One region of the Streptomyces sp. NPDC047000 genome, then DNA from elsewhere that is predicted to be linked to it. Evidence: riboswitches for the same ligand, from Rfam matches in the RefSeq annotation. Region 1 holds a riboswitch; each other region holds the start of a gene.
The links. Region 1 has a riboswitch for thiamine pyrophosphate ahead of thiO (glycine oxidase ThiO). Riboswitches for the same ligand answer to the same signal wherever they lie in the genome.
Positions count from the first base shown of each region.

Region 2: another riboswitch for thiamine pyrophosphate. It lies ahead of ABZ862_RS16925 (thiamine ABC transporter substrate-binding protein); the one in region 1 lies ahead of thiO (glycine oxidase ThiO).
Region 3: another riboswitch for thiamine pyrophosphate. It lies ahead of thiC (phosphomethylpyrimidine synthase ThiC); the one in region 1 lies ahead of thiO (glycine oxidase ThiO).

Region 1 covers NZ_JBEYWE010000004.1:69,241-79,617, reverse strand. Annotated here, with positions in the region: gene ABZ862_RS09135 (hypothetical protein) at 1-181, opposite strand, end outside; gene metF (methylenetetrahydrofolate reductase [NAD(P)H]) at 205-1,161, opposite strand; gene thiE (thiamine phosphate synthase) at 1,284-1,931, opposite strand; gene ABZ862_RS09120 (Rv2175c family DNA-binding protein) at 2,389-2,754, opposite strand; gene ABZ862_RS09115 (FAD-dependent oxidoreductase) at 2,880-4,046, opposite strand; gene ABZ862_RS09110 (hypothetical protein) at 4,280-4,630, opposite strand; TPP riboswitch at 4,694-4,805, shown strand; gene thiO (glycine oxidase ThiO) at 4,803-6,089, shown strand; gene thiS (sulfur carrier protein ThiS) at 6,086-6,307, shown strand; gene ABZ862_RS09095 (thiazole synthase) at 6,311-7,105, shown strand; gene pknB (Stk1 family PASTA domain-containing Ser/Thr kinase) at 7,278-9,233, shown strand; gene ABZ862_RS09085 (deoxyribonuclease IV) at 9,412-10,287, shown strand; gene ABZ862_RS09080 (sulfite oxidase-like oxidoreductase) at 10,310-10,377, opposite strand, start outside.
Region 2 covers NZ_JBEYWE010000009.1:105,137-115,513, forward strand. Annotated here, with positions in the region: gene ABZ862_RS16890 (ATP-binding cassette domain-containing protein) at 58-801, shown strand; gene ABZ862_RS16895 (hypothetical protein) at 783-2,219, shown strand; gene ABZ862_RS16900 (VOC family protein) at 2,343-2,750, shown strand; gene ABZ862_RS16905 (LOG family protein) at 2,791-3,921, shown strand; gene ABZ862_RS16910 (LAETG motif-containing sortase-dependent surface protein) at 4,098-4,832, shown strand; gene ABZ862_RS16915 (ABC transporter ATP-binding protein) at 4,911-5,933, opposite strand; gene ABZ862_RS16920 (iron ABC transporter permease) at 5,933-7,534, opposite strand; gene ABZ862_RS16925 (thiamine ABC transporter substrate-binding protein) at 7,606-8,694, opposite strand; TPP riboswitch at 8,785-8,892, opposite strand; gene rlmN (23S rRNA (adenine(2503)-C(2))-methyltransferase RlmN) at 8,938-10,041, opposite strand; gene ABZ862_RS16935 (SRPBCC family protein) at 10,246-10,377, opposite strand, start outside.
Region 3 covers NZ_JBEYWE010000016.1:42,484-52,860, forward strand. Annotated here, with positions in the region: gene ABZ862_RS23875 (YibE/F family protein) at 56-1,441, opposite strand; TPP riboswitch at 1,513-1,692, shown strand; gene thiC (phosphomethylpyrimidine synthase ThiC) at 1,685-3,469, shown strand; gene ABZ862_RS23885 (hypothetical protein) at 3,598-4,524, opposite strand; gene ABZ862_RS23890 (metallophosphoesterase) at 4,707-5,792, opposite strand; gene ABZ862_RS23895 (LacI family DNA-binding transcriptional regulator) at 5,991-7,103, opposite strand; gene hisC (histidinol-phosphate transaminase) at 7,579-8,658, shown strand; gene ABZ862_RS23905 (cytochrome ubiquinol oxidase subunit I) at 9,281-10,377, shown strand, end outside.

The sequences.
Region 1 (10,377 bases):
ACGCGGCGGCACCGATCCCGATCACGACGACCGAGGCCATCAGCACACCGACGACCACGCCGAGGAAGCCGGCGAAGGCGAGCAGCCGCCAGCGCAGCCGCGCCTTGTACTGCAGCAGCACCTCGCCGAGCAACCACAGCGCGACGATGCCGAACGCGATATAGAGGACCGTCCAGCCCATGTACGCCCCTCTCCCAGTGGCCGCTACGCAGTGTGGCGTACGCCCGTGCGGCCGGTCCAGGCCTGCGGTGGGTGGTGCAGACCCAGGTTCTCGTAGATTTCCAGGGTCGCCGTGGAGTTGTTCAGCGTGATGAAGTGCAGTCCGGGCACTCCCTCGGCCAGCAGCCGCGCGCAGAACTCCGTGGCGAACTCGATACCGATGGAGCGTACAGCGGCGGGATCGTCCTTCGCTGTGAGGATGCGTTCCCGGAGGTCCGCGGGGAACGCCGCGTTGCTGAGCTGCGGCAGCCGCTCCAGCATCTTGATGCTGGTCACGGGCAGGATCTCGGGGATCACCGGGGTCGTGCAGCCGGCGGCGTCGACTTGGTCACGCAGCCGGAGATAGGACTCGGGCCGGAAGAACATCTGCGTGATCGCGTAGTCGGCCCCCGCCCGGCATTTGTCGACGAAGTGCCGGATGTCGGACTGCTCGTCGGCGGATCGCGGGTGCAGTTCCGGGAAGGCGGCGACGCCGACGCAGAAGTCGCCGGACTCCTTGATGAGCCGGACGAGTTCGGCCGCGTAGGTCAGCCCCTCGGGGTGCGGCACCCACGCGCCCATGGGGTCGCCGGGCGGGTCGCCGCGCACCGCGAGCATGTTGCGGATCCCGGCGTCGGCGTACTGGCCGATGATGTTGCGCAGTTCGGCGACGGAGTGGTCGACGGCGGTGAGATGGGCGACCGGGGTGAGCGTGGTGTCGGCCACGATCTGCTGGGTCTCCTTGACCGTGGTCGCCCGGGTGGAACCGCCGGCGCCGTAGGTCACGGAGACGAAGTCCGGGGCCACCGCCTCGACCCTGCGCAGCGCGTCCCACAGGTTCCGCTCACCCTTGGGGGTCTTCGGCGCGTAGAACTCGAAGGAGTACGTCGTCTTGCCGGCGGCGAGCATGTCACGCACGACGCGTGCGCGATCAGTCCTGGTGGAGGGGGTTCCGAGGGCCATACCGGCAGGTTAGCCAGGCGTCGCGGGTCACCCAACCGCACACTGAGGATTTGACCTTTTTGTCGCCTTGTTGTCCACGCCTTGGACAGGGCCGGACACAGCCGGGCGGGCCTGTCGCGGGCTCAGGCCGTACGGAGCCGCTTCGCGAACTCGGCCGCCGCCGCGCCCGGGTCGTCCGCCTCCGTGATCGCCCGGACGACGACGACCCGGCGGGCGCCCGCCTCCAGCACCTGGTCGAGGTTGCCGAGGCCGATGCCGCCGATGGCGAACCAGGGGCGCGCGGTGCCGAGCGCCGCCGTGCGGCGGACCAGGCCGAGGCCGGGCGCCGGACGGCCCGGCTTGGTGGGGGTGGGCCAGCAGGGGCCGGTGCAGAAGTAGTCCACGCCGTCCTGCGCGGCGGCCGCGGCGGCCTCCGCCTCGCTGTGCGTGGAGCGGCCGATCAGGACGTCCGGGCCGAGGATCGCGCGGGCCGCCGGGACGGGCAGGTCCCCCTGGCCGAGGTGCAGCACGGCGGAACGGGCGGCGTGGGCGACGTCGGCGCGGTCGTTGACCGCGAGCAGCTTGCCGTGCCGGGCGCAGGCGTCGGCGAAGACCTCCAGCCGGTCCAGCTCCTCGGCCGCCTCCATGCCCTTGTCGCGCAGTTGCACGATGTCCACGCCACCGGCCAGGACCGCGTCCAGGAACCCGGCGAGATCCCCCTGGCGGCGGCGGGCGTCCGTGCAGAGGTAGAGCCGGGCGTCGGCGAGCCGCGTACGTGCGCTGGCGGTCATGAGCGGGTCCCCCGTGTCGGGTGGTGCGGTGTCTGGTGCGGATGATGCCGGGTGCGGGCCGTGCCGGTGGAACCGGGCGGCCCTGTGGTCCGCCGGGGCGCCCGTCCTGCGCGGGGAGGCGTCGTCCGCCGTGCGCTGGGCGGCGCGGGCCTGCCTCCCGGCACGGCGCGGACGTGCCGGGGACCTGCCGGGCCTCGGCGGCGGTCACGGGCCAGGGCAGCCCCGGACCGCCGTACGACGGCAGGCGCGTCGTACCGGTGGCGGGGCACCGGCCGCCCTGCCACGGCGCGGCCCGCTCCCGGGGCCTGCCGGACCGTCCCACCGCGGCTTGCACGGGCCGGGACGGCCCGGCACGCCTCGCCACGGCGGAACCGCACCGCACCGGCCGGCGCGGCGTGGGCCGCTGCGGCGGGGGCGGGCCGTCACGGGCGGGGGACGACCCGCCGCCGGCGGCGGGTCAGACGGCCAGCGCCTGGGCGCGGCGCTTCACCTCCGTGCCGCGGTTCTCGCTGAGTGCCTGCGCGGGGGTGCCGGGCAGGCTGGGGTCGGGGGTGAAGAGCCACTCGATCATCTCTTCGTCCGTGAAGCCGTCGTCCCTCAGCAGCGTCAGGGTTCCGGTGAGACCCTTGACGATCTTGTCGCCGTCGATGAAGGCGGCGGGGACGTGCAGGGCGCGGTTCTCACCTCGGCGTACGGCGATGAGCTGGCCCTCCTTGACCAGCTGCCGGACGCGCAGCACGTCGACGCCGAGCTGTTCGGCGATGTCGGGCACGGTGAGCCAGGCGGGGACGAGAGCATCGGTCTTCGTGTCAATCTCGGTCACAGTCACCAGATTGCCATCTGCCGCTGACAGCCGGAAGCCGGGCCGGTCCGGCCGGGGTAGCACGGCCGGCCACCGCGCGCCCGGCCGCACCCCGCGAGACCCCTCGCACGACGCCGCGCGAGGCGCTACGCGAGGGTCGCGGTCTTCAGCGGGCGGGACGGGTCGGCGAGGACCTCCGGGTCCATCCGGCGGCCCGCCTCGATCAGTCGGCGTCCCTGGGCGAGGTCCCGCGGGCGTCCGACGGCGAGCAGGGCGACCAGCCGGCCCTGCCGCAGCCAGCAGACCGACCAGGCGGGACCGTCCGGGTCGCCGCGCCACACCGTGCCGTCGGCCGCCGCGTGGTGTCCGGCGTACTGCACGAACCGGCCGAACTGCTCGGACCAGAAGTACGGCACCGGGTCGTAGGCCGCCGGGTCCTCGCCGACGATGTCCGCGGCGACCGTGCGCGGCCCCTGGAGGGCGTTGTCCCAGTGGTGGACGACGAGCCGCTCGCCGTAGCGCGCGGAGGGGAAGGAGGCGCAGTCGCCGACCGCGTACACGTCGGGCACGGAGGTGCGCAGGTGGTCGTCGGCGAGGACCTCGCGGTGCGCGCCGAGGGCGATGCCGGAGTCCGCGAGCCAGCCGGTGGCGGGGCGGGCGCCGATGCCGACGACGACGGCCGCGGCGGGCAGCCGGGTGCCGTCGTCCAGGACGACCGCGCCGGGCTCGACGGCCGCCACCCGCGCGCCGGTGCGCAGCACGGCCCCGCTGTCGGCGTACCAGGCGGCCATCGGCGCGGCCACCTCGGCGGGCAGCGCACCGGCCAGCGGGCGGTCGGCCGCCTCGACGACGGTCACCGCGCAGCCGGCCTCGCGGGCGGCCGTGGCGAACTCGGCGCCGATCCAGCCCGCGCCGACGACGACCACGTCGCGCTGCGCCGCCAGTACCGGCCGCAGCCGCCCGGCGTCGTCCAGGGTGCGCAGCAGATGCACGCCGGGCACGGTGTCCGTGCCCGGGAGGCGAATCGGTTCGGCGCCGGTGGCGAGCACGAGGACGTCGTAGGGCACCGGGCCCGCGTCGGTGTCCAGTTCGCGGTCGGCGGGCCGGACGCCCAGGGCCGTGCGGCCGAGGCGCAGTTCGATGCCGAGCGCGTCGAAGTCGATGTCGAAGGCGGGGTCCTCGGCCTTGCCGAGCAGCACGGCCTTGGAGAGCGGGGGGCGGTCGTAGGGCCGGTGGGGTTCCGCGCCGATCAGCGTCACGGTGCCGGTGAAACCCTGTTCGCGCAGTGCGACCGCGGTCTGCACCCCGGCCATGCCCGCGCCGACGACGACCACGCGCCGCTCCGGTGGCGTGCCGTGCCCCGTCGGGCGGGCGCCCGTGCCGGGCTCCTCCGCCGCAGGTGAGTCCGTCGGTCCGTCCGGCCGCTCGTCCGGCCGCCCGGCTGTCCGCTCGTCCTGTCTCCGCACGCTCACACGATCACCTTAGCCATGACGATGCGCCCGTCGGCCGCTGCGGACAGTGACGTCCTGCACATGCCCGGCCGGGGTCAGGCGGGTTCCCGCGCCACTTCCTCGACGACGCTCGTGCCGTGGCCCTCCCGGGACTCCCACTCCCAGGTCTCGGCCAGCCGGATCCGCCCGTCGGGCAGCTCGGCGACCTCGGACACACAGTGCCCCGAGGAGGTGGTTCCGTCCCGCCCGAGCTGCACGTACCGGAAGTCCAGCCGGTCGCCGTCCCGGGTGCCGAGCAGATGGCCGCGCACCACGTCACCGCCCGTGTAGTCGGCCCAGACCACGCCGTCCCGCTCGTGGTAGGTGAAGCGGGTACGGGTGCCCACCTGGCCGGGGGCCTGGTCCGCCACCGGGGCGAGGACGAGGCCGTCGAGCGAACGGGGCATGCGGGAGGCTCCTTCACCGGGGTCGGGGACAGTCCGGGCGGCAGGGTCTAGGGTGGCCACCGTACAAGCACTCGCGGGAGCCCGGACGCACCGGGCTGAGAGGGAGGCTGGCGGCCTCCGACCGTACGAACCTGATCCGGGTCATGCCGGCGAAGGGAGGGGCTGGACGCCCATGCCGTCACGCTCACACGCATCGCACGCTTCATGTACGTCGGACGTCCTCGTCATCGGGGGCGGGATCATCGGCCTGGTCACGGCCTGGCGGGCCGCGCAACGCGGGCTCGGCACCGCCGTGGTGGACCCGGCACCCGGCGGCGGGGCCGCCCGGGTGGCCGCCGGGATGCTGGCGCCGGTCACCGAACTGCACACCGGGGAGCAGACGTTGCTCGCCCTGAACCTGGAGTCGGCGCGCCGCTACCCGGACTTCGCGGCCGAGCTGACCGAACTCACCGGCCACGGCCTCGGCTACCGCCGCTCGGGCACCCTGGCCGTCGCCCTGGACGCCGACGACCGCGCCCAGCTGCGCGAACTGCACCTGTTGCAGCGGCAGTCGGGGCTCGATACGGAGTGGCTGTCCGGGCGGGAGTGCCGGCGGCTGGAACCGATGCTCGCGCCGGGGGTGCGCGGCGGGCTGCGGGTGGACGGGGACCACCAGATCGACCCGCGGCGGCTGTCCACGGCACTGCTGGCCGCGTGCGAGCGGGCCGGGGTGGTCTTCCACCGGGTGTGGGCGGAGCGGCTGCGGGTCACCGGGGACCGGGCCACCGGCGTGGTCACTGCGGACGGCGGTGAACTGGGCGCGGACCGGGTGGTGCTGGCCGCCGGCAGCCGCAGCGGGCGGCTCGCCGGGGTGCCCGGGGCCGTGGTGCCGCCCGTACGGCCGGTGAAGGGCCAGGTGGTGCGACTGACCGTGCCGCCCCGGTACGCGCCCTTCCTGAGCCGTACCGTGCGAGCGGTGGTGCGCGGCGGCCAGGTGTACCTGGTGCCCCGGGAGAACGGCGAGCTGGTGATCGGCGCGACCAGCGAGGACCTCGGCTGGGACACCACCGTGACGGCGGGCGGGGTCTACGAGTTGCTCCGCGACGCGCATGAACTCGTGCCCGGAATCACCGAGTTGCCGCTGACCGAGACCCGGGCCGGGCTGCGTCCCGGCACCCCCGACAACGCGCCGCTGCTCGGTCCGACCGCGCTGCCCGGTCTGCTGCTGGCCACCGGTCACCACCGCAACGGCGTGCTGCTGACACCGGTCACCGGGGACGCGCTCGCGCATGCCCTGGTCACCGGGGAACTTCCGCCGGAGGCCCGGCCGTTCGCGGCGTCGAGGTTCTCGGCGGACGGTTCCGCCGCCGGGCGGATCACGGAGCCGGGCGGGGAGCGGAACGCCGAACCGGACGCCGGACGGAACGCCCGGCCCGGCGCCGGGCTGGGCGCCGGACTAAGTGCCGGGCGGAACGTATGAGTGCCGGGCGTGCCGCCGTGTCCGTGTCCGTCAACGGTGAGGTGCGGCGGTTCCCGACGGGGACGGCGCTCGACGCCGTCGTGCGGGAGCTGACCGCCGCCCCGTCCGGGGTGGCCGCCGCGCTCAACGAGACCGTCGTCCCGCGCGCGCGGTGGGCGCGGACCGCCGTACGCGACGGCGACCGCGTCGAAGTCCTGACCGCCGTCCAGGGAGGCTGACCGATGGCCGACGATCCTCTCGTCCTCGGCGGGACGTCCTTCACGTCCCGTCTGATCATGGGCACCGGCGGCGCGCCGAGCCTGGAGGTGCTGGAGCGGGCCCTGGTGGCGTCCGGCACCCAGCTGACCACCGTGGCGATGCGGCGCGTCGATCCGTCCGTACGGGGCTCCGTGCTGTCGGTGCTCGACCGGCTCGGCATCCGGGTGCTGCCCAACACCGCGGGCTGCTTCACCGCCGGGGAGGCCGTCCTCACCGCCCGTCTCGCACGGGAGGCGCTCGGCACGGATCTGGTGAAGCTGGAGGTGATCGCCGACGAGCGCACGCTGCTGCCCGATCCGGTCGAGCTGCTGGACGCGGCGGAGACCCTGGTCGACGACGGGTTCACGGTGCTGCCCTACACCAATGACGATCCGGTGCTGGCGCGGCGGCTGGAGGACGTGGGGTGCGCGGCCGTGATGCCGCTGGGTTCGCCCATCGGGTCCGGGCTGGGGATCCGCAATCCGCACAACTTCGAGCTGATCGTGGAGCGGGCGGGGGTGCCGGTGCTGCTCGACGCGGGCGCGGGGACGGCGTCGGACGCGGCGCTGGCGATGGAGCTGGGGTGTGCGGGGGTCATGCTCGCGTCGGCGGTGACCCGGGCGCGGTCTCCGGTGCGGATGGCCGCGGGGATGCGGCTCGCCGTGGAGGCGGGACGGCTGGCCCGGCTGGCGGGGCGGATGCCGCGGCGGTATCTGGCGCTGGCGAGTTCTCCCGCGGAGGGGATCGGGGTGCTGGATCCCGAACGGCCGGCGTTCTGAGCCGGTTCGCGCCCGGCGGCGGGGTGCTCACCGCCGGGTGCTCACCGCCGGCGGGTTTCCGGTGGGTGGGGGCCGCCGCCGGCCGGGATTTGCGTCACAGGTGCGCTGCAGTAGCGGTTCCGCGGTGGCCGGAACGTCTGCGGTGTCGCGGACGCCTCGTACACTCGCCTGCGTGGATACGACCCTTCAGGACCCTTTGGTCGGCCGTGTGCTCGATGGCCGGTATCGCGTGGACGCGCGCATCGCGGTGGGCGGGATGGCCACGGTCTACCGGGCTCTGGACACCCGTCTGGACCGGGTTCTCGCGCTCAAGGTGATGCACCCGACGCTGGCCGCCGACGGTTCCTTCGTCGAGCGGTTCATCCGGGAGGCCAAGTCGGTGGCCCGGCTGGCGCACCCCAACGTGGTGCAGGTCTTCGACCAGGGCACCGACGGGTCGTACGTCTATCTGGCGATGGAGTACGTGCCGGGCTGCACCCTGCGTGACGTGCTGCGCGAGCGGGGCGCGCTCCAGCCGCGGGCCGCGCTCGACATCCTGGAGCCGGTGCTGGCCGCGCTGGGGGCCGCGCACCGCGCCGGGTTCGTGCACCGCGACATGAAACCGGAGAACGTGCTGATAGGCGACGACGGGAGCGTCAAGGTCGCCGACTTCGGGCTGGTGCGGGCCGTGGACACGGTCACCCAGAGCACCGGCGCGGTCCTCGGCACGGTGTCGTATCTCGCGCCGGAGCAGATCGAGCACGGCACGGCGAATCCGCGGGTCGACGTGTACGCGTGCGGCGTCGTCCTCTACGAGATGCTGACCGGCGCCAAGCCGCACGCCGGGGAGTCGCCCGCCCAGGTGCTCTACCAGCACCTCCACGAGGACGTGCCGCCGCCCTCGGCCGCCGTGCCGGGGCTGCCCTTCGAGCTGGACGACCTGGTCGCCACCGCCACCGCGCGCGTCCCGGACGTCCGGCCGCACGACGCCGTGGAGCTGCTCGCACGGGCGCGCGAGGCGCGCGCCCCCCTGACCGACGCCCAGCTGGACGCCCTCCCGCCGCGGGCGGTGCCGGGGCCGCACGACAACGCCGACGACCGTACGAGCGTCATCGCGCACGGGCTGAGCGTGCCGCGCCCGCTGCCCGTCAACGAGGACGAGCGGGGTTTCACCGGGGACGACGGTGACACCCAGACGCTGCTGAACCGCACCAGCCGGCTGGAGAGCCCGGCGCTCGCGCCCCGCCCCGAGCCGTCGGCCCGGTCCCGGCGCGGGCTGGTCACGGTCGTCGTGGCGCTGCTCGTGATCTTCGGGGTGGGCGGCGGTGTCTGGTACATCAACTCCGGGCAGTTCACGCGGGTCCCGCCGCTGCTGGCGAAGACGCAGGCGCAGGCCGAGGCACGGCTGAAGAGCGCCGGGCTCGACGTGAAGAAGGTCGAGCACGCCTACAGCGACACCGTGCAGCGCGGCTCGGTCATCAGCAGCGACCCCGGTTCCGGCGCCCGTATCCGCAGCAACGACGCGGTGACCCTGGTCGTCTCGGACGGTCCGCAGACGGTGAAGGTCCCCGATGTCGCGGGCCGGCCGCTGGACGAGGCGCGCGCCCTGCTGAAGAAGAGCGGGCTGGAGCCGGGCATGGTCACCCGGCAGTTCGACGACACCGTGCCCCGCGGCTCCGTGACCGGCACCGTGCCCGCCGCGGGCACCGAGCGGCACGCGGGCTCCGCGATCGCGCTCACCGTCAGCAAGGGCAGGCCGATCGACGTGCCGGACGTCACCGGCGAGGACCTGGACCGGGCGAAGGCGGACCTGACGGGCGCGGGCCTGAAGGTGAAGGTGGCGGCCGAACAGGTCAACTCCGAGTTCGACGCGGGCCAGGTCGCCGAGCAGACCCCGGCGGGCGCCGCGCAGGCCGCCCAGGACGACACGGTGACGCTGACGGTCTCCAAGGGCCCGGTGATGGTCGAGGTGCCGGACGTGACCGGGAAGAACGTCGACGACGCGACGCAGGCGCTCGAGGACGCCGGGTTCAAGGTCGAGGAGGACCGCGGGCTGCTCGGGCTGTTCGGCGACACGGTCAAGAGCCAGTCGGTGAAGGGCGGCGACACCGCGCCCAAGGGCTCGACGATCAAGATCACCATCCGGTGACCGGGCACCGGAGAGGGCATGGCACCCTGGCCGGGTGAGCAGTCAGCAGTCCTCTCCCCTTCCCGGCGGCGTGCACGGCACCTCTGAGGAGCACGGTCCCGCCGGCGGACGCGACGCCGCCGTCGGGCGCGGTCCCGGTGCCGTGCACGGTCCCGTCGGCGAACACGGTCCCGGTGCCGTGCGCGATGCCGGCGCCGTGCGCAATCCCGTGGGCGGCCATGTCCCGGTCGCCGGCGGCCTCCACTCCGTGGGGCTGGCCTACGCCCGTGAGCTGGGCGCGGAGGCCTTGCAGGTCTTCGTCGCCAACCCGCGCGGCTGGGCCACCCCGGCCGGTGATCCGCGCCAGGACGAGGCGTTCCGCGCGGTGTGCGAGGCCGAGTCGCTCCCGGTGTACGTCCACGCCCCCTATCTGATCAACTTCGGCTCGCACACCGACGCCACCGCCGAGCGGTCGGCCGAGTCGCTGCGGCACTCGCTGCGGCGCGGCCGGGAGATCGGCGCGCGGGGCGTGGTGGTGCACACCGGCAGCGCGACGGGCGGCCGGGAGCGGTCCGTGGCGCTGGCGCAGGTACGGCGGCTGCTGCTGCCGCTGCTGGACGAGCTCACCCACGACGACGACCCGTTCCTGCTGCTGGAGTCGACGGCGGGGCAGGGCGCGTCGCTGTGCTCCCGGACCTGGGACTTCGGGCCGTACTTCGCGGCGCTGGACGCGCACCCCCGGCTGGGCGTCTGCCTGGACACCTGCCATGTCTTCGCCGCCGGGCACGACCTGACCGGCCCGCACGGCATGCACCGGACCCTCGATCTGCTGGTCGACACGGTCGGCGCGGGGCGGCTCAAGCTCGTGCACGCCAACGACTCCATGGACGTCTCCGGCGCCCGCAAGGACCGCCACGCGAACATCGGCGCCGGTCACATCGGCGAGGATCCCTTCCGCGCGCTGATGACCCACCCGGCCACCGAGGGCGTACCGCTGGTCATCGAGACGCCCGGCGGCAGGGAGGGGCACGCGGCGGACGTGGAGCGGCTGAAGAAGCTGCGCGACGGGGGCTGACGGGCGGCGGTCCGGGCCGGGGTCAGAGTTCGGGGCCGTCCCCCGGTGCCTCCTGGTAGGAGTAGCGCTGTTCCTTCCAGGGGTCGCCGA
Region 2 (10,377 bases), on a different contig from region 1:
TACGGGGGACTCCGCATTCCGCGCACGGCATTCCTGATCTGAACCGAGGTGTACGCCATGGTGGCCCCGCCGGACAACGACGTGCTCTGGGCACGGTCCCTGCACTTCACCCATCCCGACGGCTCGCCCGCGCTCAGCGGGGTCTCGCTGAGCGTCCGCGAGGGCGAGATCCTCGCCGTGGGCGGCCCGCGCGGCAGCGGCAAGACCACGCTGCTGCGCTGTCTGTCGGGGCTCGCGCGGGCCCAGCAGGGCGAGGTCTGGTTCAACAGCAGCCCGATCCACACCCTGGGCCCGTTCGCCCGCGAACGGCTGCGCCGCGACCGCTTCGGCTGGATCGACCCCGTGCCGGTGCTGGTGCCCGAGCTGACCGTCTGGGAGAACACCGCGCTGCCGCTCATGCTGCGCGGCACCGGGCGACGCCGTGCCAGGGCGGCCGCGCAGGAGTGGCTGGACCGCCTCGACGTCGGTGCCACCGCCCGCAGGCACCCCGGCGAGCTGCGGCAGGCCGAGCGCCAGCGCATCGCCATCGCCCGCGCCCTCGCCCCCTCCCCCACGGTGCTGTTCGCCGACGAGCCGACGGCACCGCTGCACCGCGCGGACCGCGGGCACGTGCTGCGCACGCTCACCACGGCGGCCCGCTCGCACGGCATCACCGTCGTCCTCGCCACCCACGACGCGGAGACCGCGGCGCTCGCCGACCGTACGGTGCCGCTGCTGGACGGGCGGCGCGTGACGACCGTGCATCTGCCGCCGGTCGCCGAGCCGGAGGAGGGCCGGGCCGCGTGCTCGCTCTCCGTCTGAGCCGCTGCGCGCGGCCCGCCGTACAGCTGCGCCGGCTGCTGGTGACGGCGGCGTCGGCGGGCACCGCCTTCCTGCTGCTGTGCGTGCTCGGCGACGCGCTGGGCCATCCGCAGGCGACCGCCGCGTCCGCGCTGCGGCTCGCCTGGTGCGGGGTGCCGCTGGCCGCCACGGTGTACCTCGCGGTCGCGGTGGCCCGCACCGACCCCGGCACCCGGCCACGCCCCGGGCTGTCCGCGATCGGCCTGGGTCCCGGGCGGCTGATGGCGGTCTCGGCGACCACGACCGCCCTCTCGGGCGCCCTGGGCTCGGCTGCCGCCCTGCTCTGCTTCCTGCAACTGCGCGGTGATCTCACCGGGCGGCCCTTCACCGGCGCGGCGACGGCCGGCTTCCTCGCGACGGGCCTGGCGCTGCCGGTGCCGGGCGCGGTGACCCTCCTCGCGCTGCCACCGGTGACGGCGTCGCTGGCGGTGGCGCTGGTCCTGCGGCCCCGCGAACGGCGCCGGGGCGCACCGGTGGACGGTACGCCGGGCCGCGGTGCCGCGGGCGACCGGGGTACGGCCCGGGGCGCGGCCGACGGCGGCACCCCGACCGGGGCCCCGCCTCTGCCACCGGCCGCGACCGGCTCCCTGACGGACACACCCGGTACCACAGACACGGCGGGCACCGCAGGCACGGCGGACCCGGCGAACGGGCACCCGAGGCGCGGCGGCACCGCCCTCCGCACGCCCCCGGCCGCGTCCTTCCCCGCCCCCCTCGCCTGGACCGGTGTCCTGCCCGCCCCGCCCGCACCCGCGCACCCCTACGAGGTGCCCCGTGAGCTGCCCTGGGGCATCGCCGTCACCGCGGCCGGTCTGGCCGTGGAGGCTTACGCGGGCCGGGCCGCCGCGCAGTCCGGCCAGGGCGGCGTGAGCATGCCCGGCGGACTCGCGGGCGGACCGGTCACGGTGCTCGTCGGCTGGGTGCTGACCGTGCTCGGCCTGGCCCTCGCCGGTCCCGGCCTGACCTATCTGTCCGGCCGGCTGCTCCAGGTCCTGCGCCCCGGCGCCCTGCGGCTGCTCGGCGGACGCGTGCTGATGGCGGAGGCGCACCGCATCGGCCGTCCGCTGGGCGTGGTGTGCGCGGTGGCCGCGGGCGGGTACGCGATGAGCGTCCTGTCCGGCACGGGCGGCTCCTCCTTCGGACCGCTGACCCTGCTGGGTGCGCTGGTCGTCAGCGGCTGCGCGGTCGCGACGCTGCTCACCGCCGCGGTGGAGGCCAGGCTGGCCCGCGCGGACAGCATGGCGGCCCTGCTGCGCCTGGGAGCCCCGGTGACCCTGCTGCGCGGCGCGGCGGCCCTGCGCGCGGGTGCGCTGCTCGCCCTGTTCGGTCCGCTCACCGCGCTCGTGGCGGCGCTCGCGGCGCTCCCGCTGACGCGGTGACGGCGGCCGCCGGGGAAAAGGTCCCGGACCGCCGATGAGTTCCGCGGCGGTCCGGGGTCCACCCATCGAACGACGCCGGACGCCGGCACGGCGGAACCGCACACCCCCGGACGGGAGAGCCCCATGTACCAGCAGATGATCTTCGTGAACCTGGCCGTCGACGACGTCGACGCCTCGAAGAAGTTCTTCACCGAGCTCGGCTACACGATCAACCCGCAGTTCACCACCGACGACTGCGCCTGTGTCGTGATCAGCGACACCATCATCGCGATGCTGCTGGGCAAGCGGCGCTACGCCGACTTCACGCGGAAGGAGATCGCCGACCCCACCCGGACCAGCGAGGTGCTGCTCTGCCTCAGCGCGGAGAGCCGGGAGAAGGTCGACGAGCTGGTCGGCAAGGCGATCGCGGCGGGCGGCAGGGCCACGGGCGAGCCGACGGACGAGGGCTTCATGTACGGCCGTTCCTTCGACGACCTCGACGGCCACACCTGGGAGATCGTGTGGATGGACCCGGCGGCGGTGCAGGGCTGAACTCCCCTTCCCCGCCCGCCGGGACACCTAGAGTGGGCGGGTGCCTCCGATACCCGCCCGGCCCCGCCGCCGCGCCCACGACCGCGAGATAGAGTCCCTCGACGAGTTCGACGAGGTCGTCGCCGCCCGGGGCACCCTCTCCCGGTACCGCGTCCAGGCCGTCGATCTCACCGGCCGCACGAACGCGTTGCTCTCCCTCGACACCGAGGGCGCCGTCTTCCTCGGCTGCCCCATGGACCCCGGTGCGGCCGCCCGTGTGCGGGCCGCCGGGGCCCTGGTGTTCCCGCCGGTGCCCGGACTGCCCTTCGACCCCTACCGCGGGTTCGTCTACACCCCGGAGGAGCTGTTCGACGCGCTGCGCAAGGGGGGTTACGACGCGACGCCGGACGCCCGCGCGTACGCCTGGTTCCAGCGGACGAAGGCCGACGGCGACGTCTTCGCGTCGATGCTGCGCGCCGTCCATGACGACGCCGTCTCCGACGCGCTCGACGAACTCCTCACCGGCGCACGGGTGGTGGGCGTGATGGGCGGCCACGCGATGGCGCGCGGGACGGACGAGTACGCCGGTGCCGCCCGCCTCGGGCGTGAACTGGCCCGCGCCGGGCTCACGGTGGCCACCGGCGGCGGCCCCGGCGCCATGGAGGCGGCCAACCTCGGTGCCTATCTGGCCCCGTTCGACGACGACGCGCTCGACAAGGCCCTCCCGCTGCTGGCCGCCGCGCCCGGGTTCACCCCGTCGGTGAGCGACTGGGCGGGCGCCGCGTTCGAGGTGCGCGAGCGGTGGCCGGACGGCGGCCCCTCCGTCGGCATCCCGACCTGGTTCTACGGCCACGAGCCGCCGAACGCGTTCGCCGCGCACATCGCCAAGTACTTCGCCAACGCCACCCGCGAGGACGGCCTGCTGGCCCGCTCCGACGCCGGAGTGGTGTTCCTGCCGGGCGCCGCCGGAACCGTCCAGGAGATCTTCGACAACGCGACGCCGAACTACTACGGGTCACGCGGCGAGCCCACCCCGATGGTGCTCGTGGACCGCGCGCACTGGACCGAACGGCTGCCCGCCTGGCCGTTGTTGCAGGCCCTGGCCCGCGGGCGGGGCATGGAGTCCAGGATCGCCCTGGTCGACCGGATCGAGGACGCGGCGGAGGCGTTGAAACGTCTCGGCGGGCAATGAGAAGGTAAATCCAACGCCCGTTGTGAGCTTACGCATTGACAGTTCTTACGGCGCGCTTATAGACCTGTGAGTCACCTGGGGGTGGTGGAACCTCAGTGCCGTCCGGTACCGAACGGATCCCGGACGTAGAGGTGTCGATGCCGCCGCCCCCTCAACCCCCCGCAATTGCGCATCCCGTGAAGGGCACAGTGGCCATCTTCCCCATATCCCGCCGCACCGCACGCTCCGTGCGCGTCCTCGGTGTCGCCGCCGGTTCGGCCGCGCTCGCGCTCAGCGCCGCCGGAAGCGCGCTCGCCTGCGACATCAGCGAGTTCTCCGCCGAAGCCACCTGCAACGGCTCCCAGGGTGTCATCACCGTCACCGACAAGGACGGCTCCGGCACCCCCGCCGTCGTCACCGTGTTCCTGGAGAACAACGGCGCCGACGCCCGGCAGGTCGGCAAGCCCACGGAGGTCAAGGGCACCCGTGAGGGTGTCACCGTCACCTTCGAGGAGGACTGGCAGCCCAACGCCGTCTACCGCGTCCACGTCAAGGCCGGCAGCATCGTCGACAAGGACATCTCGCCGAACCTGACCACCCCGTCCAAGGCCTGCGCGGCCGAGGACACCCCGACCCCGACCCCGGCTCCGTCGGACGACTCCCCGTCGCCGTCGGACTCCGCCTCGGCCCCGGCCGCCTCCGGCACCCCGGCGCCGTCCGCCTCCGGCAGCTCGAGCACCGCGCCCGCGGGCACCGTGGACAACGCGCCCTCCCCGGCGGTCGGCGACTCCAACCTCGCCGAGACCGGTGCGAACTCCAACACCGGTCTGATCGCCGGCATCGCGGCCGCCCTGGTCGTCGTCGGCGGCGGCGCCGTGTTCCTCGGCCTGCGCCGTCGCGGCACCGGCGGCTCCGCGGACAGCGGCAGCTGATCCGCCGCGGTACGCGTCGTGTGCGGCCCGTCCCCGGTGGGGGCGGGCCGCACGCGCGTCGGGGCCGGCGTGACGGGGTCAGCCGAGCACGGCTACCTCGGCCGCGTCGAACTCCACACCCACCGCGGCGCCGGGCTCCGGTGCCTCCCGCAGCGCGCAGGCCGCCTCCAGCGGCGGGCCGCCGTCCCCGGGACGCAGCCGGACCGCGACATGGGTGCCCTTGAAGGTGCGGGCGGTCACCGTGCAGCGCAGGCCCTCGCCGGCCGGCAGCAGCCGTACCCCCGCGGGCCGCACCAGCAGGGTGCGGGTGCCCTGTAGAGCGTCCTCGGGCACCGGGACCTTCCCCCACGGCGTGAGGGCGATCGTACCGGCGACGGTCGCCGTCACCACGTTGTCGAAGCCCAGGAAGCGGGCCACGAACTCGTCCGCCGGGTGCTGCCACACCTCCAGGGGCGTACCGGACTGGGCGATCCGTCCGTCCCGCATCACCACGACCCGGTCGGCGAGCGCGAACGCCTCACCCTGATCGTGCGTCACCGCCAGCACGGTGGTGCCCAACCGGCCGAACAGTTCCCGCAGTTCCACGACCAGCCGGTCCCTGAGCGAGCGGTCGAGCTGGCCCAGCGGCTCGTCCAGCATCAGCAGCCGGGGCCGGGGCGCGAGGGCGCGGGCCAGCGCGACCCGCTGCTGCTCACCGCCGGACAGCGCGGCCACGGCCCGCCGGGCGGCGCCGGGCAACCCCACCATGTCCAGCAACTCCGCGACCCGCTCGCGCTGTTCGCCGCGCGCGGCGCGGTGCATCCGCAGCCCGAACGCCACGTTGCCGCCCACGTCGCGCTGCGGGAACAGCTGGTGGTCCTGGAACATCAGCCCGACCCCGCGCCGGTGCGCGGGCACACCCGACTGGTCGCGTCCGTCGAGCAGCACCCGCCCGGCATCCAGCGGCTGAAGCCCGGCCACCGCCCGCAGCAGCGTGGACTTGCCGCTGCCGCTGGGCCCGAGCACGCACACCACCTGGTGCTCGGCGACCGACAGGTCCACGGCGTCCAGCACCGGCCGCCCGCCGAACCGTACGGTCGCACCTTCCAGACCCAGCAGCATCAGAACTCCCCCGTCCGGTCCGTCCGCAGCCGCTCCAGCACCAGCAGCGCCACCGCGCACACCACCATCAGAATCGTCGAGAGGGCCATGGCCTGGCCGTAGTTGAGATCACCGGGCCGTCCGATCAGCCGGGCCACGGCCACCGGGAGAGTCGGCCGGTCGGGCCGCGCGATGAACACCGTCGCGCCGAACTCGCCCAGCGACACGGCGAACGCGAAGCCGGCCGCGACCAGCAGCGCCCGCCGCACCAGCGGCAGATCGACCTCCCGCCACACCCGCCACGGCGACGCGCCGAGCACCGCCGCCGCCTCCCGCAGCCGGGTGTCCACCGCGCGCAGCACCGGCAGCATGGTCCGCACCACGAACGGCACCCCCACCAGCGCCTGCGCGAGCGGCACCAGGATCCACGAGGAACGCAGATCCAGCGGCGGCTCGTCGAGCGCGATGAGGAAACCGAAACCGACGGTGACCGCGGAGACGCCGAGGGGCAGCATCAGCAGCGCGTCGAACCCGCGCACCAGCCGTCCGGCGTCGCGCCGGGCGAGGGCCGCCGCGGCCAGGCCGCCGACCAGTACGGCGATGCCGGTGGCGGCGAGGGCGTACTGCAACGACGTGCCGATCGCCGTGATCGGCGCGACCAGGAAGGTCCCGCCGTCGTCACGGGTGAGCGCCCGGTAGTAGCCCAGGCCCGGTGCGCCCAGGGACCGCTGCACCAGCACGGCGAGCGGCAGCACCAGCAGGACGGCGACGGTGACGAGGACCCCGCCGAGCAGCGCCCGCTGCCCGGCGCCGCGCGGCCTGCGCGCGGTGACCGACGCGTCCACCAGCCTGAGCGCGCTCTCCCGCCGCCGCACCGTCCACGCGTGCACGGCGAGGATCGCGCCGACCGCCGCGAACTGGACGAGGGTGAGGACGGCGGCCGTGGACAGGTCGAAGATCTCGGAGGTCTGCCGGTAGATCTCGACCTCCAGGGTCGAGAACGTGGGCCCGCCGAGGATCTGGACGACGCCGAAGGAGGTGAAGGTGAACAGGAAGACGATCAGCGCGGCGGCGGCCACCGCCGGGGCGAGCGCGGGCAGCGTGACCCTGCGCCACGCGGTGAACGGTGAGGCGCCGAGCATCCGCGCCGCCTCCTCCTGCCGAGGGTCGAGCTGCGCCCAGAGTCCGCCCACGGTGCGCACGATCACGGCGTAGTTGAAGAAGACGTGGGCGAGCAGGATCGCCCACACGGTGGTGTCCAGGCGTACGCCCCACAGCTGGTCGAGCGGTCCGCCGCGGCCGACGAGCGCGAGGAACGCCGTACCGACGACGACCGTCGGCAGCACGAACGGCACGGTGACCACGGCCCGCAGCACCTGCTTGCCCGGGAAGTCCAGACGGGCGAAGACGTACGCGGCGGGCAGCGCGACCAGCAGCGTGAGCGCGGTGGACGCGAGGGCCTGCCAGAGCGTGAACCACAGGACGTGCCGGATCCCGGGGTCGGCGACGACGTCCGGGATCCGGCCGAGCCGCCAGACCCCGTCGACGCGCAGGCCGCGGGCGACGATCGCGGCGACGGGGTAGGCGAAGAACACGCCGAAGAACGCGACGGGCAGGGCCATCAGCCCCAGCCGCGTCGCGCCCGCCGCCCATGGCCGCCGCGTCCGCCGGTCCGCGCGGCCGGCCCGGGGGGCTACTTCAGGACGAGGGACGTCCACTGCTTGACCCACTCATCGCGGTTGGCGGCGATCGTGCCGGGTGCCATGGTCTCGGGGGCCTTGGCGGCCGGACCGTACTTCGTGAACTCGGCGGGCACCGAGGCACCCCGGACGACCGGGTACACGAACATGTTGAGCGGCATGTCCTGCTGGAACTCCCTGGAGAGCAGGAAGTCGATGAACGCCTTGCCGCCCCGGGTGTTCTTCGCGTTGCTCAGCAGCCCGGCGAACTCGATCTGCCGGAAACAGGTGCCGTACGACACCCCGGTCGGCGCGGTCGTGGGCCGCGGGTCGGCGAAGACGACCTCGGCGGGCGGCGACGAGGCGTACGACACGACGAGCGGCCGGTCCGCCTCGGCCTTCCTGCCGCCCGCCGAGCCGGAGAACTCCTCGTTGTAGGCCTGGTCCCAGCCGTCGACCACCTTCACGCCGTTGGCCTTGAGCTTCTTCCAGTAGCCGCTCCAGTTCCCGTCGCCGTACCGGGCGGCGGTGGCGAGCAGGAAGCCGAGGCCGGGCGAGGAGGTGGCGGCGTTCTCGGTGACCAGGAGGTTCTTGTACTGCGGCTTGACGAGGTCGTCGAAGGACTGCGGCGGGGTCAGCCCGTGCTTGCTGAAGTACGCCTTGTCGTAGTTGACGCAGATGTCGCCGTAGTCGACGGGTGTGACGCGGTGCCTGCCCCCATCGAGCTGGTAGGCGGCGCCCACCGAGGCGAGGCCCTTGGCCCGGTAGGGCTGGAAGAGGCCGTTGCCGAGGGCGCGGGAGAGCAGGGTGTTGTCGACACCGAAGAGGACGTCGCCCTGCGGGTTGTCCTTGGTCAGGATCGCCTTGTTGACGGCCTGCCCGGCGTCGCCGCTCTCCAGGACCCTGACCGTGTATCCGGACTGCTTCTCGAAGTCCTTGAGGACGCTCTTGGAGACGGCCCACGAGTCGTGGCTGACGAGGGTCACGGTCTTGGACCCGGAGCCGGAGGAGCTCTTGGTGTCGGACGACGCGCACGCGGACAGCGTGGCCAGTGCCACGAGGCCGAACCCGGTCGCGGCGGCGACGAACGTCTTGTACTGCACTGGATTCCTCCTGGGGGTGACCAGGAAGAGACGCGGCCCTGCCCGGGCACCCGCGGAGGGTTCCGCCGGTGCCCGGGCAGGGCGCAACAGCTCGAGTGATGACCGAACTTCCTACCCAGAATGACCTGGGCGAGGTTCAGAGGGTCTGCGGACCGGTTGCCGCACTCTCAGCGCTGTGGCGCTCCCCTGTCGGAATATGAAGATGTGATCCTGCCGGCACGGGCTTGTGCCGACGGCCCAAGGTTACCGCTCGGTGGCCGCGAGCTGACCGCAGGCCCCGTCGATCTCCTGGCCGCGGGTGTCCCGGACGGTGACCGGCACCCCGTGCGCCGCGATCGCCGCCACGAACGCCTTCTCGTCCTCGGGCCGCGACGCGGTCCACTTCGAGCCGGGCGTCGGGTTGAGCGGGATCAGGTTGACGTGCACCGGCTTGCCCTTGAGGAGACGGCCGAGCCGGTCACCACGCCATGCCTGGTCGTTGATGTCCCGGATCAGGGCGTACTCGATGGACAGCCGGCGGCCGGACTTCTCGACGTACTCCCACCCGGCGTCGAGCACCTCACGCACCGAGTAGTGCGTGTTCAGCGGGACGAGCGTGTTGCGCAGCTCGTCGTCGGGGGCGTGCAGGGAGATCGCGAGGCGGCACTTGAAGCCCTCGCCGGCGAACCGGCGGATCGCGGGCACCAGCCCGACGGTCGAGACGGTGATGCCGCGCTGCGAGAGGCCGAGACCGTCCGGGGCGGGGTCGGTGAGCGCGCGGATGGCCCGCACCACCCGGTTGTAGTTGACCAGCGGCTCGCCCATGCCCATGAAGACGATGTTGCTCAGCCGCGCCGGGCCTCCGGGCACCTCGCCGTCGCGCAGGGCGCGCATGCCGTCGACGATCTGGTGCACGATCTCGGCGGCGGACAGGTTGCGGTCGAGGCCCGCCTGCCCGGTCGCGCAGAACGGGCAGTTCATCCCGCAGCCGGCCTGCGAGCTGATGCACATGGTCACCCGGTCCGGGTAGCGCATCAGCACCGACTCCACGAGGGTGCCGTCGAACAGCCGCCACAGCGTCTTGCGGGTGGTGCCCTGGTCGGTGGACACATGCCGCACGACCGTCATCAGGTCCGGGAACAGCGCCTCGCGCAGCTTGTCACGGCTCGCGGCGGGGATGTCGGTCCACTCCGCCGGGTCGTGCGCGTAGCGGGCGAAGTAGTGCTGCGCGAGCTGCTTGGCGCGGAACGGCTTCTCGCCGGCCTGGGCGACCGCGTCCTTGCGTTCGGCGGGCGTGAGGTCGGCGAGATGCCGCGGCGGGCGCGCGCCACGGGGGACGATGAGGGTGACTTCTCCGGGCTTGGGCATGGTGCTACCAGTGTCGCAGATCGATTCCGGTGCCCCTTCCCGCACCCGGACAGCCCCGCGCCACCCCGTTCCCGCCCCCACAACCCGCCCGCCGACACGTCCGACACCGGGTCCCGGACCGGGGCCGGCTGGGGGCCCGGCGGCGGGTCCCGGTCCCCGGCCGGGGCAGGGTCCGGGGGTCCACGTGCCGGACAGCGCCGGCGGCTATGCCGTGGTGTGTTCCAGGTGGTCCCTGAGGAGTTGTTCGTTGCGGGGCATCTCCCGGCGGACCTGGGAGCGGACCAGCAGCGGGACGAGGACCCTGCCGATGCCGTGGGCCTCGAAGTCGAGGTCCAT
Region 3 (10,377 bases), on a different contig from region 1:
GGCGCCGTCCCCGTCCCGGTCCTCCAAGGGCCTCAGAAGCGCCCTTGAGGCGTTCTCAGCGCTTGCGGCGCCGTCCCCGTCCCCCGCGTGCGGGAGCCTGCGCCGGATCCGCGGGAGCCTGCTGCGGGCCGGGGCGGTCGGCGGCGACCACCAGGGCGGCGAGTGCCGTGGTGACCGGCACCGATGCGACGAGCCCGATCGAGCCGACCAGCGTCCGGACGATCTCCTCGGCGACGAGTTCGCTGTTGGCCACCGTGCCCACGCTGCTCTGCGCTATCGAGAACAGCAGCAGCAGGGGGAGCGCCGCGCCCGCGTAGGCGAGGACGAGGGTGTTGACCACGGAGGCGATGTGGTCGCGGCCGATGCGGATACCGGCGCGGTACAGCGCCCGCCGGCCCATCGACGGATTCGCCTCGTGCAGCTCCCACACGGCGGACGTCTGGGTGACCGTGACGTCGTCCAGGACGCCGAGCGAGCCGATGATGACACCGGCGAGCAGCAGACCGCTCATGTCGATCGACGGATACAGACCGTGGATCAGACCGGTGTTGTCGTCCGTGTTGCCGGTCAGTGCGGCCCAGCCGATGAACTGGGAGCCCAGGACGCCGATCAGGGTCAGGGAGACGAGGGTGCCGAGCACCGCCACCGAGGTACGGGCCGACAGACCGTGGCACAGGTAGAGGGCGATGAGCATGATGGCGCTCGCCCCGACCACCGCTACGACCAGCGGATCCGAGCCCTCCAGGATCGCCGGGAGGATGAAGAGGGTCAGCACCAGGAAGCTGACGGCCAGTGCGACCAGCGCCATGACACCGCGCATCCGGCCCACCACGACCACGGCGAGTGCGAAGACGGCGGCGAGCAGTCCCACGGGCAGTCTGCGGTTCACATCGGCGACCGAGTACTGCAGGTCTTTCGGCGCCGAGGGTTCGTAGGCGACCACGACCTTCTCGCCCTGGTGCAGTTGCCGCGACTGGTCGGGCTGCACGATCTCCGTGAAGGTCCTGCCCTTGTCGCTTCCGGTGTCGACCCGGATCGTCGCCTTCTTGCAGGTGCCGCCCTCCTTCTCCGCCCCGGCGGTGTTCCCGGTGCCGGCGGTGTCGCCTGTCGGCACCGAGCCCGAGGCGTTCACGGACTTGCAGCTCACGCCCACGACCTCGGTGACCGTCGCCTGGTGCGACTGCCGGTCGAAGCCGACACCGGTGCGTTTGTGCGCGGGGGCGTCACCGGGCCACAGCACGACGAGTCCCGCGACGACCGCCACGGTGAACGGGATCAGGACCGCCGCGATGACCTTGCGCAGCCGCTTGGAGACGGGCGCCGCCGGGCCATGGCTGTGGCTGTGCCCGTGGCCGCCTCGGAGGTCCGGCGGGGGACCGGGTCCGTCACCGGCGTGCGGCCCGGGCGGCGGCGGGTGTGGGGGCTGGTGCGTCGAGGTCACCGCCAGATCATCGCAAGAACGGCGGGCGCCCACTGTTCAGCGCGTCACATGTGCCGCTAGCGTGGAGGCACCTTTGCACACGCGGGAGCTCGGAGCACCGGGCTGAGAGGGCGCTGACCTCCGTCTTCGCGATGTTTCACGTGGAACGAGTGCTGTTTCACCGGGAAACACCGGACGACGGTGAACCGCTGCGCCGACCGCCGAACCTGTTACCGGGTAATGCCGGCGTAGGGAGTAGGTCTCATGACCAACAAGGACGTGCGCACGCCTGCCTCCGTCCAGGACGGGCGGTCCCCGGAGGCCGCGGGGTCCGTCGGCTGGCACAAGGCGTACCTCGAGGGTTCGCGCCCCGATGTGCGGGTGCCGGTCCGTCAGGTGCATCTCACCGACGGGCGGTCGGTCGCGCTGTACGACACCTCCGGCCCGTACACCGATCCGCTCGTCGGTACCGATGTCCGCAGGGGTCTGCCGCCGCTGAGGGAGAACTGGATCACCGCCCGCGGTGACACCGAGGAGTATCCGGGCAGGCCGGTGCGCCCGGAGGACGACGGCATCCGGCACACCTCGCCGCGGGGCGGCCTGCGCAATCTCGACGCGGTCTTCCCGGGACGGCCCCGGCAGCCGCGCCGCGGCCGGGACGGTACGGCGGTGACCCAGCTCGCCCATGCGCGACGGGGCGTGATCACGCCGGAGATGGAGTTCGCGGCACTGCGCGAGAACGTCTCTCCGGAGGTGGTCCGTGAGGAGATCGCGGCCGGCCGGGCCGTGCTGCCCGCCAACGTCAACCATCCGGAGAGCGAGCCGATGATCATCGGCAAGCGGTTCCTGGTGAAGGTCAACGCGAACATCGGCAACTCCGCGGTCACGTCCTCCATCGAGGAGGAGGTCGAGAAGATGACCTGGGCGACCCGCTGGGGCGCCGATACGGTCATGGACCTGTCCACCGGCCGCAACATCCACACCACGCGTGAGTGGGTGCTGCGCAACTCCCCCGTGCCCATCGGCACGGTTCCGCTCTACCAGGCGCTGGAGAAGACCGACGGGAGGGCGGAGGAGCTGACCTGGGAGATCTACCGGGACACCGTCGTGGAGCAGGCCGAGCAGGGCGTGGACTACATGACCGTCCACGCGGGTGTCCGGCTGGCGTACGTCCCCCTGACGGCGAACCGGAAGACCGGCATCGTCTCGCGCGGCGGCTCGATCATGGCGGCCTGGTGCCTGGCGCACCACAGGGAGTCGTTCCTGTACGAGCACTTCGAGGAGCTCTGCGAGATCCTGGCCGCCTACGACGTCACCTACTCGCTGGGTGACGGTCTGCGACCGGGCTCGATCGCCGATGCCAACGACGAGGCGCAGTTCGCGGAACTGCGCACGCTCGGGGAACTCAACCGGATCGCCAGGCGTTTCAACGTTCAGGCCATGATCGAGGGCCCGGGACATGTCCCGATGCACAAGATCAAGGAGAACATCGACCTTCAGCAGGAGATCTGCGATGAAGCTCCGTTCTATACGCTCGGCCCGCTGACGACGGACGTCGCTCCCGGGTACGACCACATCACCTCGGGCATCGGTGCCGCGATGATCGCCTGGTGGGGTACGGCGATGCTCTGCTACGTGACACCCAAGGAACATCTGGGCCTGCCGGACCGCGACGACGTCAAGACCGGTGTGATCACCTACAAGATCGCCGCGCACGCGGCCGACCTGGCCAAGGGGCACCCGGACGCGCAGACCTGGGACGACGCGTTGTCGGACGCCCGCTTCGAGTTCCGCTGGGAGGACCAGTTCAACCTGGCCGTCGATCCGGACACGGCACGGGAGTTCCACGACGCGACCCTGCCGGCGGAGCCGGCCAAGACGGCCCATTTCTGCTCCATGTGCGGGCCCAAGTTCTGCAGCATGAAGATCAGCCAGACCATCCGCCGTGAACACGGCGGCACTCGGGAGGAGATCGAGGAGGGCATGGCGAAGAAATCGGAGGAGTTCGCGGCCGCGGGCAACCGGGTCTATCTGCCCGTGACGGACTGACCTCGCGGGCCCGCCCCGGAGAAGGGGCCTGCCTCGCGAGGGGTCCCTGTGGCCGTCGGCGCCGGTTCGGCCGGTGTGCCGGCTCCCGGAGACACAAGCCGAGGGCTGCTCGGTCCGCGGGCCGAGGGCTACTCGGGCTGGTGCTCCGGTCCCCCGAAGTCCGGGCTGGTGAAGTCCGGGCTGGTGAAGCTCGGGCGGTGACCGGGGGCGGGTCCGTCGTCCGGGCTGGTGAAGTCCGGGCTCGTGAAGCTCGGGCGGTGGCCCGGGGAGGGTCCGTCGTCCGGGCTGCTGAATCCGGGGCTGTCGTAGCCGAGGCGCGGTATGCGGCTGGTCGGTGCCGGCGGGGTCGGGCGGGGCGGTGCGGCGGTCGCGCCGGGCCCGGTGACGGCTTCCTGAAGGAAGGGCAGTATGCCCCGTTCGAGCAGGGCCTCCCGCCAGGCGTCCCTGGCCTCGGCGACGTCCGCCGGCAGTTCGCCGTACGGTCCGTCGTCCAGGGCGGGGCGGTTGCGCACGGCCGTGAGCAGCAGTCCCGCACCGGCGACGAGGATCGCTGCCGCGGTCAGGGCGCCGAACACCCATCCGGTGGTGAGCATGGTCCGGGCGAACGCCGGCTGCGGGTCGAGCATCTTGAGGATGTAACCCACGAGCAGGAAGATCGCCGCGGCGGTTCCGGCGAGGACGGGAGTGAGGACGGCGGCGACGGCGACGGCGCCCGCGCCGGTCGTCTCCGCGACGCCCTCCATGGTGGTGGCGAGCCCCGTCGCGCCGTCCGGATCCAGGATGCCGGTGAGGTCGGCGGCCGACGGGGTGGACGGCGCCGGGTGGCGCAGTTCCTCGCGGACCTTCACATAGTGCTGGTACTCGGTCGCCGCGGCCGCCGCTATGAGCGCGGAGGCGTTGAGCGCCGCGGTGCGCAGCTGTTCCGTGTTCAGCCGCTGGGTGACAGCGGCCAGTTCCGGGTGCTGAGGTGCGGAGCGCAGCGCCTCGTCGAGGATCCGCTCGAACTCGACGCGGTCCTCGTTCAGCAGGTGCTGCGGAACGCTGTTCATGTGCATCCCCCGATGCTCCGTAGGGCTTGGGGCTCGCACGCTGACGAGCCGTCGGGCAGAAACGGAGGGGAGCCTGCTACGGATATTCCGATGGTAGAGCGGCGACGGCACGTGGTGACAGGGGGTTTGCCGAATTCGGCCCCCCTGTCCCCGGGCTCGCCGCCCGCGGTCGCCCGCCCGGTGAACGCTCAGTTCTCCGTGGGCAGTTGCTGGACCAGCAGTTTTCCGGCCATGGTCACCCCGCCGTCCATCGCGATGGCGAGGCCCTCGGCGTACACGTGTGGTCCTTCGACGACCGGGCCCGTTCCCTCCTCGCCGTCCTCGGAACCGACTTCACCGAGCAGATAGGGGATGGGGCTGTGCCCGTGAACGATGCGGGTGCCGCCGTACGTATCGAGCAGGGAGCGCACGGCGTCGGCGCCGCCCTCGTCGCGGAAGGAGAAGCGCTTGGTGAACTTGCGGAAGAGGTCCCAGACCTCGTCCGCGTCGTTACGGGTGAGGGTCTCGCGGATGGTGTCGTTGACGGCCTCGATCGAGTCGCCGTAGTCGAGGTAGGAGGTGGTGTCGGAGTGGACCAGCAGATAGCCGTCCTCCAGTTCCATGGCGTCCAGGCGTGCCATCCACTGGAGGTGGTGGTCCTGGAGGCGGTCCATGTCGGTCTTCTGGCCGCCGTTGAGGAGCCAGGCGGCCTGGAAGGTGGCGGTGCCCGCGCCGGAGTTGACGGGGGTGTCGCCGAACCGTTTGGCGCCGAGCAGCAGCAGCTCGTGGTTGCCCATGAGGGCCTTGCAGTAGCCGCCGGCGGCCGCGGCCTCCGCGGACAGCCGCATCACGAGGTCGATGACGCCGATGCCGTCAGGGCCCCGGTCGGTGAAGTCGCCGAGGAACCAGACGCGGGCGTTGTCCGCGCACCACCGGGCCTCGGCGTCGACGAGGCCCTGTTCCCGGAGCGCGGCGACCAGCTCGTCGAGATAGCCGTGCACATCGCCGACGACGTAGAGCGGGCCCGGACCGTCGGCGGGCCGTGCTGCCGCGAGCGCCGCCGGGTCGACGGTCACCTGGACCGTGTCACCGCGGTGGATGACGGGCAGGTCGCGTTGCGTCGGCGTGTAGTCCTCCGGATACTCCGCCGGCGGCTCGGGGAGCGGCCGGCCGGCCTCACCGGGGGCCGCTTCCTGGTCGTACGCTCCGGTCTCGTGGACGTATGCCGGTACCCGGAAGTCGCGCAACGTCGCCGTCCGCTCCACCTCGGGTCCCTGACCGGCCCCCTGAGTCATCAGACCCCTCCACCATCGCGCCGCATCTGCACCTCCTCGGACTGCCTGGTCGCAGCGGCCCGCGGTGTCGTGGGCCCATCATAGGAATGCGGATCGCGCCATGTGATGACCCAGGGGTGGTGAATCGGGACCGGACTCCGGTTCACAGCCGTTTTCGCCCCGATTGGGCAGGGGTTCGGCCCTCGGTGAGGGCCTGGTTCACCCCTGCTCGGGTGATCTCGGCGGGCTGACCGTCGTGCGTGGCGGTCGCCGCTGGGACGACGTGCGCACGATCAGCTCGGTCGGTATCACCTGTTCGACGGGATCGTCGGTCCCGGCCCCTTCGATGGCGTCGATCAGCAGTTGCACCACGGCGGTGCCGATACGGCGCGGCTTGAGGGACAGGGTGGTGACGGGCGGCTCGGTGTTGGCGTAGACGGTGGACTCGCTGCAGCACACGAGCAGCAGGTCCTCCGGGACGCGCAGTCCGTAGCGCCGGGCGGCGGCGAGGAGATCGGTGCCGTTGGGGTCGAACAGGCCGTAGACGGCGTCGGGCCGGTCGGGCCTGGCGAGCAGCCGGTCGGCGGCGACGGCGCCCGCACACGGGTCGTGCGCCGGGTAGGCCTCGTACACCGGCTCCTGGCCGACGCGTTCGCACCAGTGCAGATAGGCACTGGTCGACAGATGGGTGTAGGTGTCGGTGCTGGTCCCCGTGAGCAGGCCGATGCGGCGGGCACCGGACTCGGCCAGATGGTCGAGGATGCCGAGGACGGCGGCCTCGTGGTCGTTGTCGACCCAGGCGGTGACCGGGAGCGCGCCGGCGGGGCGGCCGTCGGAGACGACGGGTAAGCCCTGCCGGACCAGCTCGCTGACCACGGGGTCCTGGTCGGAGGGGTCGATGACGACCGTGCCGTCCAGGGCGACGTTGGACCACACGTCGTGGCGCGAGGTCGCGGGCAGGATCACCAGGGCGTAGCCGCGGGCGAGCGCGGCCGAGGTGGCGGCGCGCGCCATCTCGGCGAAGTACGCGAACTCGGTGAAGGTGAAAGGTTCATCCCCGTACGTGGTCACGGTCAGGCCGATGAGACCGGACTTGCCGGTACGGAGCGTGCGGGCCGCGGCCGACGGGCGGTAGCCCAGCCGTTCGGCGACCTCGCGGACGTGGCGGCGGGTGGCGTCCGGGAGCCTGCCCTTGCCGTTCAGGGCGTCGGATACGGTCGTGATGGAGACTCCGGCGGCGGCGGCCACGTCCCTGATGCCCGCCCGTCCCGGCCTGTTGCCTCGGCGTGAGGTTTCCGCGCGGCTCACCTGGTGCTTCCCTGCTGCTGTCATGGCGTGCCGATAGTAGGGCTCCTGCGGTGGGGTAGGGCGGACGCATATGCAGGCATCGACAGGCACGTTTCTGCAAGGTCAAAACATATCAACGGCCTTGGAAAGCAAGCCAGTTGCACGATCCCATGGTGGTACGTGCGGCATCGGAGCGGATGGGCCTGCCAAGTTCTTCATGTTTCGAAGAGGTCTCAACTCACCTGCACGAGCGATGCGCGCCACGGCGTGAGCCACCGGCGCGTAGATATATGTACGACGCGCCCCTGATTCGTGTGATTCCGTCCGGTGATGCCCCTGATTGCTCCCGTGCCGGAAGAGGTCCGGATTCCTGGCCGGAAAGCCATGCCGGGATCCGTGGCGCGGGTCGCTGAACGAGGTCGCCGGCCCCCGTTCGCAGGGGTGCCCCGTGCTCATAAGGTGAGAAGTATGGGAAGCCGGCGGCGCTGACGGGCCGCCGGTGGTCACGAGGAGGACTGCGGTGAGCGAGACGAGCCCCAAGCTACGAGCCGAGCTGGAGGGTATCCCCACCTACAAGCCGGGCAGGCCCGCCGCGGCGGGCGGCCCCGTGGCCTACAAGCTGTCCTCCAACGAGAACCCCTACCCCCCGCTGCCCGGCGTGATGGAGACCGTCACCGCGGCCGCGGCCTCTTTCAACCGTTACCCCGACATGGCCTGCACCGGACTGACGGCCGAGCTCGCCGAACGCTTCGCCGTCCCGCTCTCCCACCTCGCCACCGGCACCGGCTCGGTCGGCGTCGCCCAGCAACTGGTCCAGGCGACCAGCGGCCCCGGCGACGAGGTCGTCTACGCCTGGCGGTCCTTCGAGGCCTATCCGATCATCACGCAGATCTCCGGCGCCACCGCCGTGCAGGTGCCGCTGACGCCGGGTGATGTGCACGACCTGGACGCGATGGCCGACGCGATCACCGAGCGGACCCGGCTGGTCTTCGTCTGCAACCCCAACAACCCGACCGGCACGGTGGTCCGGCGGGCCGAGCTGGAGCGGTTCCTGGACCGGGTTCCCGGCGATGTGCTCGTCGTGCTGGACGAGGCGTACCGGGAGTTCATCCGTGACCCCGAGGTGCCCGACGGCGTCGAGCTGTACCGCGAGCGGCCGAACGTGTGCGTGCTGCGGACCTTCTCCAAGGCGTACGGCCTCGCCGGGCTCAGGGTCGGATTCGCGATCGCGCACGATCCGGTGGCCGCGGCGCTGCGCAAGACGGCGGTGCCGTTCGGGGTGAGCCAACTGGCCCAGGAGGCGGCGATCGCCTCGCTGCGCGCCGAGGACGAGCTGCTCGGCCGGGTCGGCTCGTTGGTGTGCGAGCGCACCCGGGTGGCCGAGGCGCTCGCCGCCCAGGGCTGGACCGTTCCGGAGAGCCAGGCCAACTTCGTGTGGTTGCGGCTGGGGGAGCGCACGGTCGCGTTCGCACAGGCCTGTGAGCAGGCGGGAGCCGTCGTACGGCCGTTCCCGGGCGACGGCGTGCGGGTGACCATCGGTGAGGCCGAGGGGAACGACATCTTCCTGAAGGCGGCGGAGGCGTTCCGCAGGGAGCTCTAGCCGGCAGGTCCGGGCCCGGCCCGGGGCTCCGGCCGGGCCCCGGCCGGGCTGCGGTGGTTTCCGGCCCGGTCGGTTCCCGGTCGGCTCGGTTTCCGGCCCGGCCGGCCTCCGGTGGTTTCCGGCTCGCTCGGCTTCCGGCCGTCTTGCGGCGGGGACTCCGGTCGGCTTCCGGTACGCCCGGACGGCGCCCGGTACCCCGCAGGCAAGGGGCCGGCCGGGAGTCCCGCACCGGCCCCGACCCGGGCCCCGCGCTCGGCTCGCGGGCCGTGATCTCCGGCCCGCACGGTCCCGGGCGCGGCCGTGCGCGGGTGAAGAAGATCACTCCGCCCGCTCACCGCGTGCCGACAAGGTGTCGGCCGATGAAATTCCCAGCTTGCGTGCCACACGTCCGGCCCGGCCATGGGCCGTAGGGGCCACCACGGCAGGGTCGTCGGGGGACGGTGTGCCTGAGTCCGCCGGTTCGCATCAGGGACCCCCGGCCCTCGAACATGTTCAAGACATGCTGCATAATCCTTGTGAATGTGAACGCGTTCACAAACGTGTCCCGGTTGCTCCCGTGATGTCCGATGCGTCCGGGGCAAACTGCCGCTTGTGACCACGGCGACATAAGGAGACTGACGACGTGGAATTGGCTTTGGCGCCGGAGACGCTGGCGCGATGGCAGTTCGGAATCACCACCGTCTACCACTTCTTGTTCGTCCCCCTCACGATCTCGCTGGCCTCCCTGGTGGCCGGCCTGCAGACCGCCTGGGTGCGAACGGACAAGGAGAAGTACCTCAGGGCCACCAAGTTCTGGGGCAAACTCTTTTTGATCAACGTCGCGATGGGTGTCGTCACCGGCATCGTGCAGGAGTTCCAGTTCGGTATGAACTGGTCCGACTACTCCCGCTTCGTCGGTGACATCTTCGGCGCGCCGCTCGCCTTCGAGGCCCTGATCGCCTTCTTCTTCGAGTCGACGTTCATCGGGCTGTGGATCTTCGGCTGGGACAAGCTGCCCAAGAAGATCCACCTGGCGACCATCTGGATGACCGCGCTCGGCACGGCGCTGTCGGCGTACTTCATCCTCGCGGCCAACTCGTGGATGCAGCACCCGGTCGGATACAAGATCAACAAGGCCAAGGGGCGGGCCGAGCTGACCGACTTCTGGCATGTGCTGACCCAGAACACCGCGCTGAGCCAGGTCTTCCACACGCTGTCCGCCGCGTTCCTGACCGGTGGCGCCTTCATGATCGGCATCGCGGCCTACCACCTGGCCCGCAAGCGCCACATCCCGGAGATGAAGAGCTCGCTGCGTCTCGGCCTGATCACCGTGGTCATCGCCGGTCTGCTCACCGCCGTCAGCGGTGACACCCTCGGCAAGGTCATGTTCAAGCAGCAGCCGATGAAGATGGCCGCCGCCGAGGCCCTGTGGAACGGTGAGGACTCCGCGCCGTTCTCGATCTTCGCCTACGGCGACGTCGACAAGGGCCACAACTCCGTCGCCATAGAGGTCCCCGGCCTGCTGTCCTTCCTGGCCAACAACGACTTCGGCTCGCACGTCCCCGGCATCAACGACGTCAACAAGGCCGAGCAGCAGAAGTACGGCCCCGGCGACTACCGGCCTGTCATCCCGGTCACCTACTGGGGCTTCCGCTGGATGATCGGCTTCGGCATGACCTCCTTCGCGCTCGGCCTGGTCGGCCTGTGGATGACGCGCAAGAAGTTCATGCTGCCCGAGCA